2 regions of the Streptomyces sp. NPDC048514 genome follow, and region 1 is predicted to be linked to the other one. Evidence: riboswitches for the same ligand, from Rfam matches in the RefSeq annotation. Region 1 holds a riboswitch; the other holds the start of a gene.

Region 1 (5,196 bases):
CGCGGGTGGCGAGGGCCGGCGTACCGATCCTGAGGCCCGAGGTGACCATCGGCGGGCGCGGGTCGTTCGGGACGGCGTTGCGGTTGACCGTGATGCCGACCTCGTGGAGGCGGTCCTCGGCCTGCTGGCCGTCCAGCTCGGACTCGCGCAGGTCCACCAGGATCAGGTGCACGTCGGTGCCGCCGGACAGGACGTTCACCCCGGCCTCGCGGGCGTCGGGCGCGGTGAGGCGCTCGGCGAGGATGCGGGCACCCTCCACCGTGACGCGCTGCCGCTCCTTGAACTCCTCGCCCGCCGCGACCTTGAACGACACGGCCTTGGCCGCGATCACGTGCTCCAGGGGGCCGCCCTGGAAGCCCGGGAAGACGGAGGAGTTCAGCTTCTTCGCGAACTCCTTCTTCGCCAGGATGACGCCGCCGCGCGGGCCGCCGAGGGTCTTGTGGGTGGTCGAGGTGACCACGTGCGCGTGCTCCACCGGGTTCGGGTGGAGACCGGCGGCGACCAGGCCCGCGAAGTGCGCCATGTCGACCCACAGGTACGCCTCGACCTCGTCGGCGATCCGGCGGAACTCGGCGAAGTCCAGCTCGCGCGGGTACGCCGACCAGCCGGCGATGATCACCTTGGGGCGGTGCTCCTTGGCGAGCTTCTCGACCTCGGCCATGTCGACCAGGCCGGTCCCGGCGTCCACGTGGTAGGCGACCACGTCGAACTGCTTGCCGGAGAAGTTCAGCCGCATCCCGTGGGTCAGGTGGCCGCCGTGCGCCAGGTCCAGGCCGAGGATGGTGTCCCCGGGCTGGGCCAGCGCGAACAGGGCCGCCTGGTTCGCGGAGGCGCCGGAGTGGGGCTGCACGTTGGCGTACTCGGCGCCGAACAGCTCCTTGATCCGGTCGATGGCGATCTGCTCGGCGACGTCGACGTGCTCGCAGCCGCCGTAGTAGCGGCGGCCGGGGTAGCCCTCGGCGTACTTGTTGGTGAGGACCGAGCCCTGCGCCTCCATCACCGCGAGCGGCGCGAAGTTCTCGGAGGCGATCATCTCCAGCGTGGACTGCTGGCGGTGCAGCTCGGCGTCGACCGCGGCGGCGATCTCCGGGTCCAGCTCGTGCAGGGGCGTGTTCAGCACAGTCATGGGGCTACGACTCCTCAGCCGGCGGTGTGGGCGGCGTACTCGTCGGCGGAGAGCAGGTCGTCCGGCTCGCCGCTGATGCGCACCTTGAACAGCCAGCCGCCCTCGAAGGGGGCGGAGTTCACCAGCGACGGGTCGTTGACGACGTCCTCGTTGGTCTCGGTGATCTCACCGGAGACCGGCGAGTAGAGGTCGGAGACCGACTTCGTCGACTCCAGCTCACCGCAGGTCTCGCCCGCCTCCACGGTGGAGCCGACCTCGGGGAGCTGGGCGTAGACCACATCGCCGAGCGCGTTGGCCGCGAACTCGGTGATGCCGACCGTCGCGACGCCGTTCTCGGCGGCCGACAGCCACTCGTGCTCCTTGCTGTAGCGCAGCTGCTGGGGATTGCTCATGGCCTGAATTCTCCTGTACGCGCGGGAGTGCTGATGAAAGGGGGGAGTGATGGAGCTGCTCGTGAGCAGGGGACATGTGCGCAGGGTCACGCCGTCGGGACGCCGCGCGTCCAGTGTCTACTTCTGGCGCTTGTAGAACGGCAGTGCCACGACCTCGTACGACTCGTGGGTGCCCCGGATGTCCACGCCGACGCCCTCGCTGCCCGGCGCGGAGTGCGCCGCGTCGACGTAGGCCATGGCGATCGGCTTGCCCAGGGTGGGCGAGGGGGCGCCGGAGGTGACCTCGCCGATCACCTTCCCGCCCGCGACGACGGAGTAACCGGCGCGCGGCACCCGACGGCCTCCGGCGACCAGGCCGACGAGTACCCGCGGGGGGTTCTCCTGAGCCCGGGCGGCGGCCTCGGTGAGCGCCTCGCGGCCCACGAAGTCGCCCTCCTTCTCGAACTTGACCACTCGGCCGAGCCCGGCGTCGAAGGGGGTGAGCCCGGTGGTCAGCTCGTGCCCGTACAGCGGCATGCCCGCCTCCAGGCGCAGGGTGTCCCGGCAGGACAGGCCGCACGGGATCAGCCCCACGCCCTCGCCCGCCCCGGTCAGCGCCTGCCACAGCTGCACGGCGTGCTCCGGCTTCACGAACAGTTCGAAGCCGTCCTCGCCGGTGTAGCCGGTGCGGGCGATCAGCGCCGGGACCCCGGCGACGGTGCCGGGCAGACCGGCGTAGTACTTCAGATTGTCCAGGTCCGCGTCGGTGAGGGACTTCAGGATGCCCGGGGACTCGGGACCCTGGACGGCGATCAGCGCGTAGGCGTCGCGGTCGTCGCGGACCTCGGCGTCGAAGCCGGCGGCGCGCTCGGTCAGCGCGTCCAGCACCACCTGGGCGTTGGAGGCGTTGGCCACGACCATGTACTCGGTCTCGGCGAGCCGGTAGACGATCAGGTCGTCCAGGATGCCGCCGTCGGCCTGGCAGATCATGGTGTAGCGGGCGCGGCCGACGCCGACGGAGGCGATGTTGCCGACCAGGGCGAAGTTCAGGAGGGCGGCCGCACCGGCGCCGGTGACGGTGATCTCCCCCATGTGGGAGAGGTCGAACAGGCCGGCCTTGGTCCGCACCGCGAGGTGCTCGTCCCGCTCGGAGCCGTAGCGCAGGGGCATGTCCCAGCCGGCGAAGTCGGTCATCGTCGCGCCGAGCGAGCGATGCAGCGCGTCCAGCGCGGTACGACGGGGTTCGGTACTGCTCATCGGTCGGTCGTCTCCCAGGGCAGACATGACGGGCGAGGAACGTCCTCCCCATCTGTCATCGGAACCTGAGAGGTTCGCCTCGACCGCCACGGGGGCGATCACGGCTTGCACCTTGGGTGGAGCCACTGTGGCAGCGGCTCGCTTTTCAGATGTGCCTCGCCCGCGCGGTAACGGGGCCTGAGAGATTCAAGGGAGGGACTTGCTCCTTCGGCGCCCCAGGAAGCTGGGGACTCTCCCGCGCGGATTCAAGCGGCCGGTATGCAGTTGGCGGGCACATCATTGCACGCCGCGCCCCCGCCCGTCAGGGCCCGCATCCGTAACCGACCTGTGGCAGTACGCGCACGAAAACGCCGACCCTCGCCCATTACCTTCTCTTTACGTAAAGCGGGCATGAGGATGACCGAGGCCACAGGGGAGGACGATCACGGTGAACAGGACCACGGCGTACGTCACCGCAGCAGCCACCACGACCGGTGTCGCGGTGCCGAAGCAGCCCTCCGCCCCCGCCCGCGAGCGCCGCGCGCGGCGCCCCGTACCGGTCGTCCGCGACCTGCGCGAACGGGACGGCCACAGCCCCCGGGCCCTGGTCTTCGGCCCCCGGGACGTCGTGGTGGTCACCGGCCTGCCCGGCGGCGGCAAGTCCACGCTGATGCGGCGCGCGGTCCACGGCCGCCGCATCGACTCCCAGGACACCCGCGACCGCTTCGCGGACCGCCTGCCCCGCGTCCTGCCCTACGCGCTCTACCGCCCCCTGGTGCGCCTCGCCCACTACACCGGCCTGCGCCGCGCGCTGCGCGCTGGGGAGGGCGTCGCCGTGCACGACTGCGGCACCCAGGCCTGGGTGCGCGCCTGGCTGGCCCGCGAGGCCCGCCGCCGCGGCGGCACCCTGCACCTGCTGCTGCTCGACGTCGCACCGGAGACCGCCCGGGACGGCCAGCGCGAGCGCGGCCGGGGCGTCTCCCGGTACGCCTTCGGCCGCCACCGGCGTACCACCGCCCGGCTGCTCGGCGCGATCGAGCGCGGCGAGCTGCCCGCGGGCTGCGGCTCGGCGGTGGTGCTGGACCGGTCCGCGGCGGACACCCTGCACCGCATCGGCTTCACCGGCTGAACAGCCCACCGGCATCCCGGGCCCACCGGCATCCCGGGCCGAACAGCTCACCGGCTTCACCGGGCGACCAGCCCGCCTCCCGGGCCGAACAGCTCACCGGCTCCACCGGGCGACCAGCCCGCCTCCCGGGCCGAACAGCTCACCGGCTCCACCGGGCGATCAGCCCACCGGCATCCCCGGCCGAGCGGATCACCGGGCGCGGGTACGGGCACCTTTCGCCGCCCGCTAGCCTTCTTGCTCACAGCAGTGGTTCCCAGCAGGCGGTAGGCAGATGGACTTCCCGGCGGACATTCCCGCGGACTTCCCGGCACAGACGCACCCCCACCCGCACGGCGGTTGGCCCGGCAACGAGCTGGAGGAGGTGCTCTCGGCCTCCCTCGGCATCCCGTCCGCGGGCGGCCGGATCATCGAGGTCCTCGGCCGGAGCCTGCTGTGGGTCCCCCTGCCGAACGGCGGGGACCCGCACAGCGTCCCGATGGACCTGCCCACGATGGACATCGGCGGCCAGGCGTACGTCCCGGTGTTCACCTCGGAGGAGCAGCTCCGCCTGGTCGCCGGCTCCCACATGTCGTACACCGTCGCGCCCGCCGTGGAGTTCGCCCAGGGCCTGCCCCCGCAGGCGGGCCTGGCCGTGAACCCCGGTGGCGTGGTGGGCGTTCCGCTGCCGCCCGACGCGGTGGCCGAGCTGTGCCGCGTGGGCCGTACTCCGCTCGACGGTCCCGGCACGGGCGGCCGGGTCCGGCTCTTCGAGCCCGACTGGCAGGAGGACCCCGTCGACTTCCTCGCCGCCGCCTCCGCCGAGTTCGCCGGGACCGGCGTGGTCCGCACCGCCCGGCGCTGCCTGGCCGCCGTCGAGACGGCCGACCCGGTGCTGTTCGTCGGCGTGGAACTCTCCAGCTGGGAGGGCGACCTGCGCGAACTGCCGCTGGCGGCCCTCGGCCGGGCCCTCGGCAAAGTCCCGGTCAAGTGGCCGGTCAACCTCGTCCTCCTCGACGTGACCGACGACCCGGTCGCCGACTGGCTGCGGACGAAGGTCCACCCCTTCTTCCAGCACGGTCACTGACCTGCCCCGAAGGTGCGCGGACAGCCGCACGGCCGGCCGCGCACGACCCGCACCCGCGGACGAACCCGAGGCTCCGGGGCACCGGGCGCATAAGCTGTCTCCGAAACGAGGGGCAAACGAAGAAGGGCCGGTACGACAGGTGAGCGCGAGCCACAGCGGCAGCGTCGAGCACATGCTGCGCCAGGTCACGCCCGGACGCTACGACGCCTACGAGGCCCTGCTGCGCGCCCTCGCCACCCCGTCCTCCGGCCAGATCTGGATGCTCCTGTGG
Region 2 (5,196 bases), on a different contig from region 1:
TTGTCGGCGGCCGAGACGCCGGCCGGGAAGACGGCCTCGTCGCGGCCGTAGGCGTGCGTCCACTCGCCGCCGAGCGCGGCCGCGGTGTGCGGGGCTCCCCGCAGCGGGTTGTCCTCGGCGGGCCAGTGGCCCGAGGCGACCTTCTCGATCTCCGCGCGGATGGCGATCATCGCATCGCAGAAACGGTCCAGCTCGTTGAGGTCCTCCGACTCGGTCGGCTCGATCATCAGCGTGCCGGCCACCGGGAAGGACATGGTCGGCGCGTGGAAGCCGTAGTCGATGAGGCGCTTGGCCACGTCGTCCACGCTCACGCCGGTCGCCTTGGTCAGCGGGCGCAGGTCGATGATGCACTCGTGCGCGACCAGGCCGCCGGGGCCGTTGTAGAGCACCGGGTAGTGGGGCTCCAGGCGCTTGGCGATGTAGTTCGCGGAGAGGACGGCCACCTGCGTGGCCCGCTTCAGGCCCTCGCCACCCATCAGACGGACGTACGCCCACGAGATGGGCAGGATGCCCGCGCTGCCCCACGGCGCCGCCGAGATCGGGCCGACACCCGTCTCGGGGCCGGCGGCCGGCTGCAGCGGGTGGTTGGGCAGGTACGGCGCCAGGTGCCCGCGGACCGCGACCGGACCGACGCCGGGGCCGCCGCCGCCGTGCGGGATGCAGAAGGTCTTGTGCAGGTTCAGGTGGGAGACGTCGCCGCCGAAGTGCCCCGGCTTGGCGAGCCCGACCAGGGCGTTGAGGTTGGCCCCGTCGACGTACACCTGACCGCCCGCCTCGTGCACCTGGGCGCAGATGTCGGCGACGTGCTCCTCGAACACGCCGTGCGTGGACGGATAGGTGATCATCAGCACCGCCAGCTCGTCGCGGTGCCGCTCGATCTTCGCCCGCAGGTCCTCGACGTCGATCTCGCCGTCCTCGGCGGTCTTGACGACGACGACCCTCATGCCGGCCATCACGGCGCTGGCCGCGTTGGTGCCGTGCGCGGAGGACGGGATCAGGCAGACCGTGCGCTGCTCGTCGCCGTTGGCACGGTGGTAGCCGCGCACGGCCAGCAGACCGGCCAGCTCGCCCTGCGAACCGGCGTTCGGCTGCAGCGAGACCTTGTCGTAGCCGGTGACCTCGGCGAGACGGTCCTCCAGCTCACGGATGAGCGTGAGATAGCCCTCGGCCTGCTCTGCGGGCGCGAAGGGGTGCAGCTGGCCGAACTCCGGCCAGGTGACCGGCTCCATCTCCGTGGTCGCGTTGAGCTTCATGGTGCAGGAGCCCAGCGGGATCATGCCGCGGTCGAGCGCGTAGTCGCGGTCGGAGAGCCTGCGCAGGTAGCGCAGCATCGCGGTCTCGGAGCGGTGGTCGTGGAAGACCGGGTGGGTCAGGTAGTCGTCGGTGCGCAGCAGCGCCTCGGGCAGGGTGTCCGCGGCCGTGGCGTCCAGCGCCTCGATGTCGCCGGTGACGCCGAAGGCGGCGAAGACGGCCTCCAGCTGAGCGCGGCCGGTGGTCTCGTCGCACGCCATGGAGACGAGGTCGACGTCGACCAGGCGCAGGTTGACGCCCTTGTCCCGGGCGGCGGCGACCACCTCGGCGGCCCTGCCGGGCACGCGCGCGGTGACGGTGTCGAAGTAGGCGCCGTGGACGATCTCCACACCGCCGGCCCCGAGGCCCCCGGCGAGGATCGTGGCGTAGCGGTGGGTGCGCCGTGCGATGGTCCGCAGGCCTTCCGGCCCGTGGTAGACGGCGTACATGCCGGCCATCACGGCGAGCAGCACCTGCGCGGTGCAGATGTTGCTGGTCGCCTTCTCGCGGCGGATGTGCTGCTCACGCGTCTGCAGCGCCAGGCGGTACGCCCTGTTGCCGTCGACGTCGACCGAGACGCCCACGAGGCGTCCGGGCAGACTGCGCGCGAACTTCTCCTGCACCGCCATGTAGCCCGCGTGCGGTCCGCCGAAGCCCATCGGCACGCCGAAGCGCTGGGTGGTGCCGACGGCGATGTCCGCGCCCAGCTCGCCCGGCGAGGTCAGCAGGGTCAGCGCGAGCAGGTCTGCGGCCACGGTGACGACCGCGCCCAGCTCGTGCGCCCGGTCGATGACCGGCTTGATGTCGCGTACGGCCCCGGAGGCGCCCGGGTACTGGATCAGCACGCCGTTGATCTCGCGCTCGGCGACCTCGGCCGGGATGCCCCCGTCGAGGTCGGCGACGACGACCTCGACGCCGGTCGGCTCGGCGCGGGTCTGGATCACGGCGATGGTCTGCGGCAGCGCGTCCGCGTCGACCAGGAACAGGCCCTTCTTGTTCTTGCCCATGCGCCGGGACAGCGCCATGGCCTCGGCTGCGGCGGTGCCCTCGTCGAGCAGGGAGGCACCCGAGGTGGGCAGCCCGGTCAGCTCGGCGACCACGGTCTGGAAGTTCAGCAGGGCCTCGAGCCGCCCCTGGGAGATCTCCGGCTGGTACGGCGTGTAGGCCGTGTACCAGGCCGGATTCTCCATGACGTTGCGCAGGATGACGGGCGGGGTGAAGGTGCCGTGGTAGCCGAGGCCGATCATGGAACCCAGGACCTGGTTGCGGTCGGCGAGCGAGCGCAGCTCGGCGAGCACCTCGGCCTCGGTGCGGGCGCCCGGCAGGTCCAGGGCGTCGGCGTTCTTGATCACGTCCGGGACCGCGGCGGCGGTCAGCTCGTCGAGGGAGCCGTAGCCGACGTGCGCGAGCATCTTGGCCCGCGCCTCCTGGTCCGGCCCGATGTGGCGCTGCTCGAAGGGGATGCCCTGTTCGAGATCGGAGAGCGGAATGCGATGGGCGGTCATTGCGGAGGCCTCCTGGTCTGACGACCTTCGGGGGGCACCACGGCGCGGGTACCCCGACGGCCTCCCCCTCTGTCATCTCAACCTGAGAGCTTCACCGGCGCCCGTGGGCCCCGGCTTTCCCCGTCGGTGAGAGCGGAGGCCGACGACACCCGCTCTGCTTTCCAGAGTGACCTCGTCCGTGCGGTACGTGAGCCTGAGAGATTCCGGGGAGGAGTTGCTCCTTCGGCGCCTCCGAGTGATCGGAGGACTCTCCCGCACGGGGTCAGCAGCCGCTGTCAGCCTACCAGCGGGGTCAACGCCCGGGCTTTCGAGTGGCCGCCCACTGGAATGTGCTCTTTTGTAGTGCTTACGGATGAGTTGCGACCAAGTGGAGGGAGAGGGACCGTGCAGACCGACATCGATCCGCGCAGCCTGATCGGCCGCAAGGCGTTCGACCGCAATGGCACCAAGATCGGCACCATCGACGAGGTGTACCTCGACGACGCGACCGGCGTGCCCGAGTGGGCGGCCATACGCACCGGCCTGTTCTCCAGGGACGCCTTCGTTCCGCTGGAGCCGAGCGAACTGATCGACGGCACCCTCCGGGTCCCTTTCGAACGCGCCCTCATCAAGGACGCCCCGGACTTCGGCGTGGGCCGCCACCTCTCCCCCGAGCAGGAACTGCAGCTCTACCACCACTACGGGCTCGACATCGCCTCGTCCTCCCCGCTCCCGGACCACGACTTCGGCAGGCTGGCCGGCACGGAAGAGACCTGACCCCCGCCCGGGCCCCGTACTTCTCCCTGTTCAGAGGACCGCCCCTGGACATGGGCCTCCTGCCCGAGGGCCCACGCCTGTCCAGGAGCCACTTGCCCGAGGGCCCACGCCTGTCCGGGAGCCTCCTGCCCGAGGGCCCGCTCCTGTCCAAGGGCCCATTCCTGTCCAGGGGACCGATGCTCCCCAGAGGCCCCGCGCTGTTCAGAAGCCCCACGCTGTTCAGAAGCCCCGCGCTGTTCAGAGCTCCCACGCTGTTCAGAGGCCCCACGCTGTTCAGACGCCCCACGGTGTCCGGGGCCCTGGCCGGGCTCCGCGGACCCGCCCCCTTCGGGCGCCCGACCCTGTTCAGCGGCATGATCGCGCGGTTCTTCGAGCGGGGTCCGGGGCGGAGCCCCAGGTCGGTCACCGCCGGGCGGCCCGAGAGGTCCGGGCGCGTCGGCGGAGCCGGCCCCCAGCACCAACGGCAACGGCTCCGCCGCCGCCAGCGCGGCGTCGTCGACCCGGAACGTCCGCACCCGCCCCCGCTCCGACTGAGGGGTCTCGAAACGCACGGTGACCCGGCCCAGACCACTGCCCTGCACCCATCCATGGCCCCACTCGGCGTGCCGCACGTCCTGCCCGGCACGCCACTGCCGCTCGGTGGGTTCCGGCCGCTCCCCCACTTCCTCCGGTACGCCGTCCTCGGCGAGGTCACCCGCCGCCCGCTCCCCCGCCGCCTGGGCGAAGAGGTCCTCCTGGGTGTAGTCGGCGAGCCCCGTGACGCCCACGCCGAGCAGCCGTACCCCGCCCGTGGTGTCCACGGAGTCCAGCAGCCGCCCGGCCGCCTCCCTGATGACCGCCGGGTCGTCCGAGGGGCCCCTGAGCGTCTCCGAGCGGGTGAGGGTCGAGAAGTCGTACCGTCGCACCTTCAGCACGATGGTCCGCCCGGACAGCCCGGCCTCGCGCAACCGCCGCACACAGCGATCGGCGAGCCGCCGCACCTCCAGAGCGACCCTCAGCCGGTCGTGGATGTCCACGTCGTAGGTGTCCTCCACCGACACCGACTTGGCCTCGCGCTCGGCCACCACGGGCCGCTCGTCGTGCGCCAGCGCCATCGCGTACAGCGCGTGGCCGTGCGCCTTGCCGAGCAGCCGGACCAGCTCGTCCTCACCCGCCTCGGCCAGCTCGCCCACCGTGGTGATACCGGCCCTGCGCAGATGGTCCCCGGTGGCCGGTCCGACGCCCGGCAGGGTCCGCACCGGCATCGGCCCCAGCAGCGCCCGCTCGGTCCCCGGCTCGATCAGCACCAGGCCGTCCGGCTTGGCCTCCTCGGAGGCGATCTTGGCGAGCATCTTGGAGGCGGCGAGGCCCACCGACCCGGTGAGTCCCGTGGCCGCCCGGATGTCGGCGCGCAACCGCACCCCGGCCAGCCGCGCCGAATCCTCGTCCCAGGCCGTCCCCCCGGCCTCCAGATCCACGAACGCCTCGTCCAGGCTGAGCGGCTCGACCAGCGGTGACAGCTGCCGCAGGAGCGCCATCACCTGCTCGCTGATCGACCGGTACAGGGCGAAGCGGGGCACCAGGTACGCCGCGTTGGGAGCGAGCCTGCGCGCCTGGGCCATGGGCATCGCCGAGTGCACCCCGAAGACCCGGGCCTCGTACGAGG

Evidence for each region. A riboswitch is a leader RNA that binds a small molecule or an ion and turns the genes downstream of it on or off. The one in region 1 is predicted to bind glycine.
Region 2: it holds a riboswitch for glycine, as region 1 does, so the genes downstream of both, gcvP (aminomethyl-transferring glycine dehydrogenase) here and gcvT (glycine cleavage system aminomethyltransferase GcvT) in region 1, are expected to answer to the same signal.

Annotation. Positions count from the first base shown of each region.
Region 1 covers NZ_JBICWT010000006.1:168,479-173,674, forward strand. Annotated here, with positions in the region: gene glyA (serine hydroxymethyltransferase) at 1-1,126, opposite strand, end outside; gene gcvH (glycine cleavage system protein GcvH) at 1,141-1,518, opposite strand; gene gcvT (glycine cleavage system aminomethyltransferase GcvT) at 1,636-2,754, opposite strand; glycine riboswitch at 2,910-3,002, opposite strand; gene ACGFT2_RS15240 (AAA family ATPase) at 3,182-3,862, shown strand; gene ACGFT2_RS15245 (enhanced serine sensitivity protein SseB) at 4,134-4,925, shown strand; gene ACGFT2_RS15250 (enhanced serine sensitivity protein SseB C-terminal domain-containing protein) at 5,098-5,196, shown strand, end outside.
Region 2 covers NZ_JBICWT010000001.1:9,471-14,666, reverse strand. Annotated here, with positions in the region: gene gcvP (aminomethyl-transferring glycine dehydrogenase) at 1-2,795, opposite strand, end outside; glycine riboswitch at 2,967-3,060, opposite strand; gene ACGFT2_RS00060 (PRC-barrel domain-containing protein) at 3,180-3,551, shown strand; partial or broken gene ACGFT2_RS00055 (DNA polymerase IV) at 3,926-5,196, opposite strand, start outside.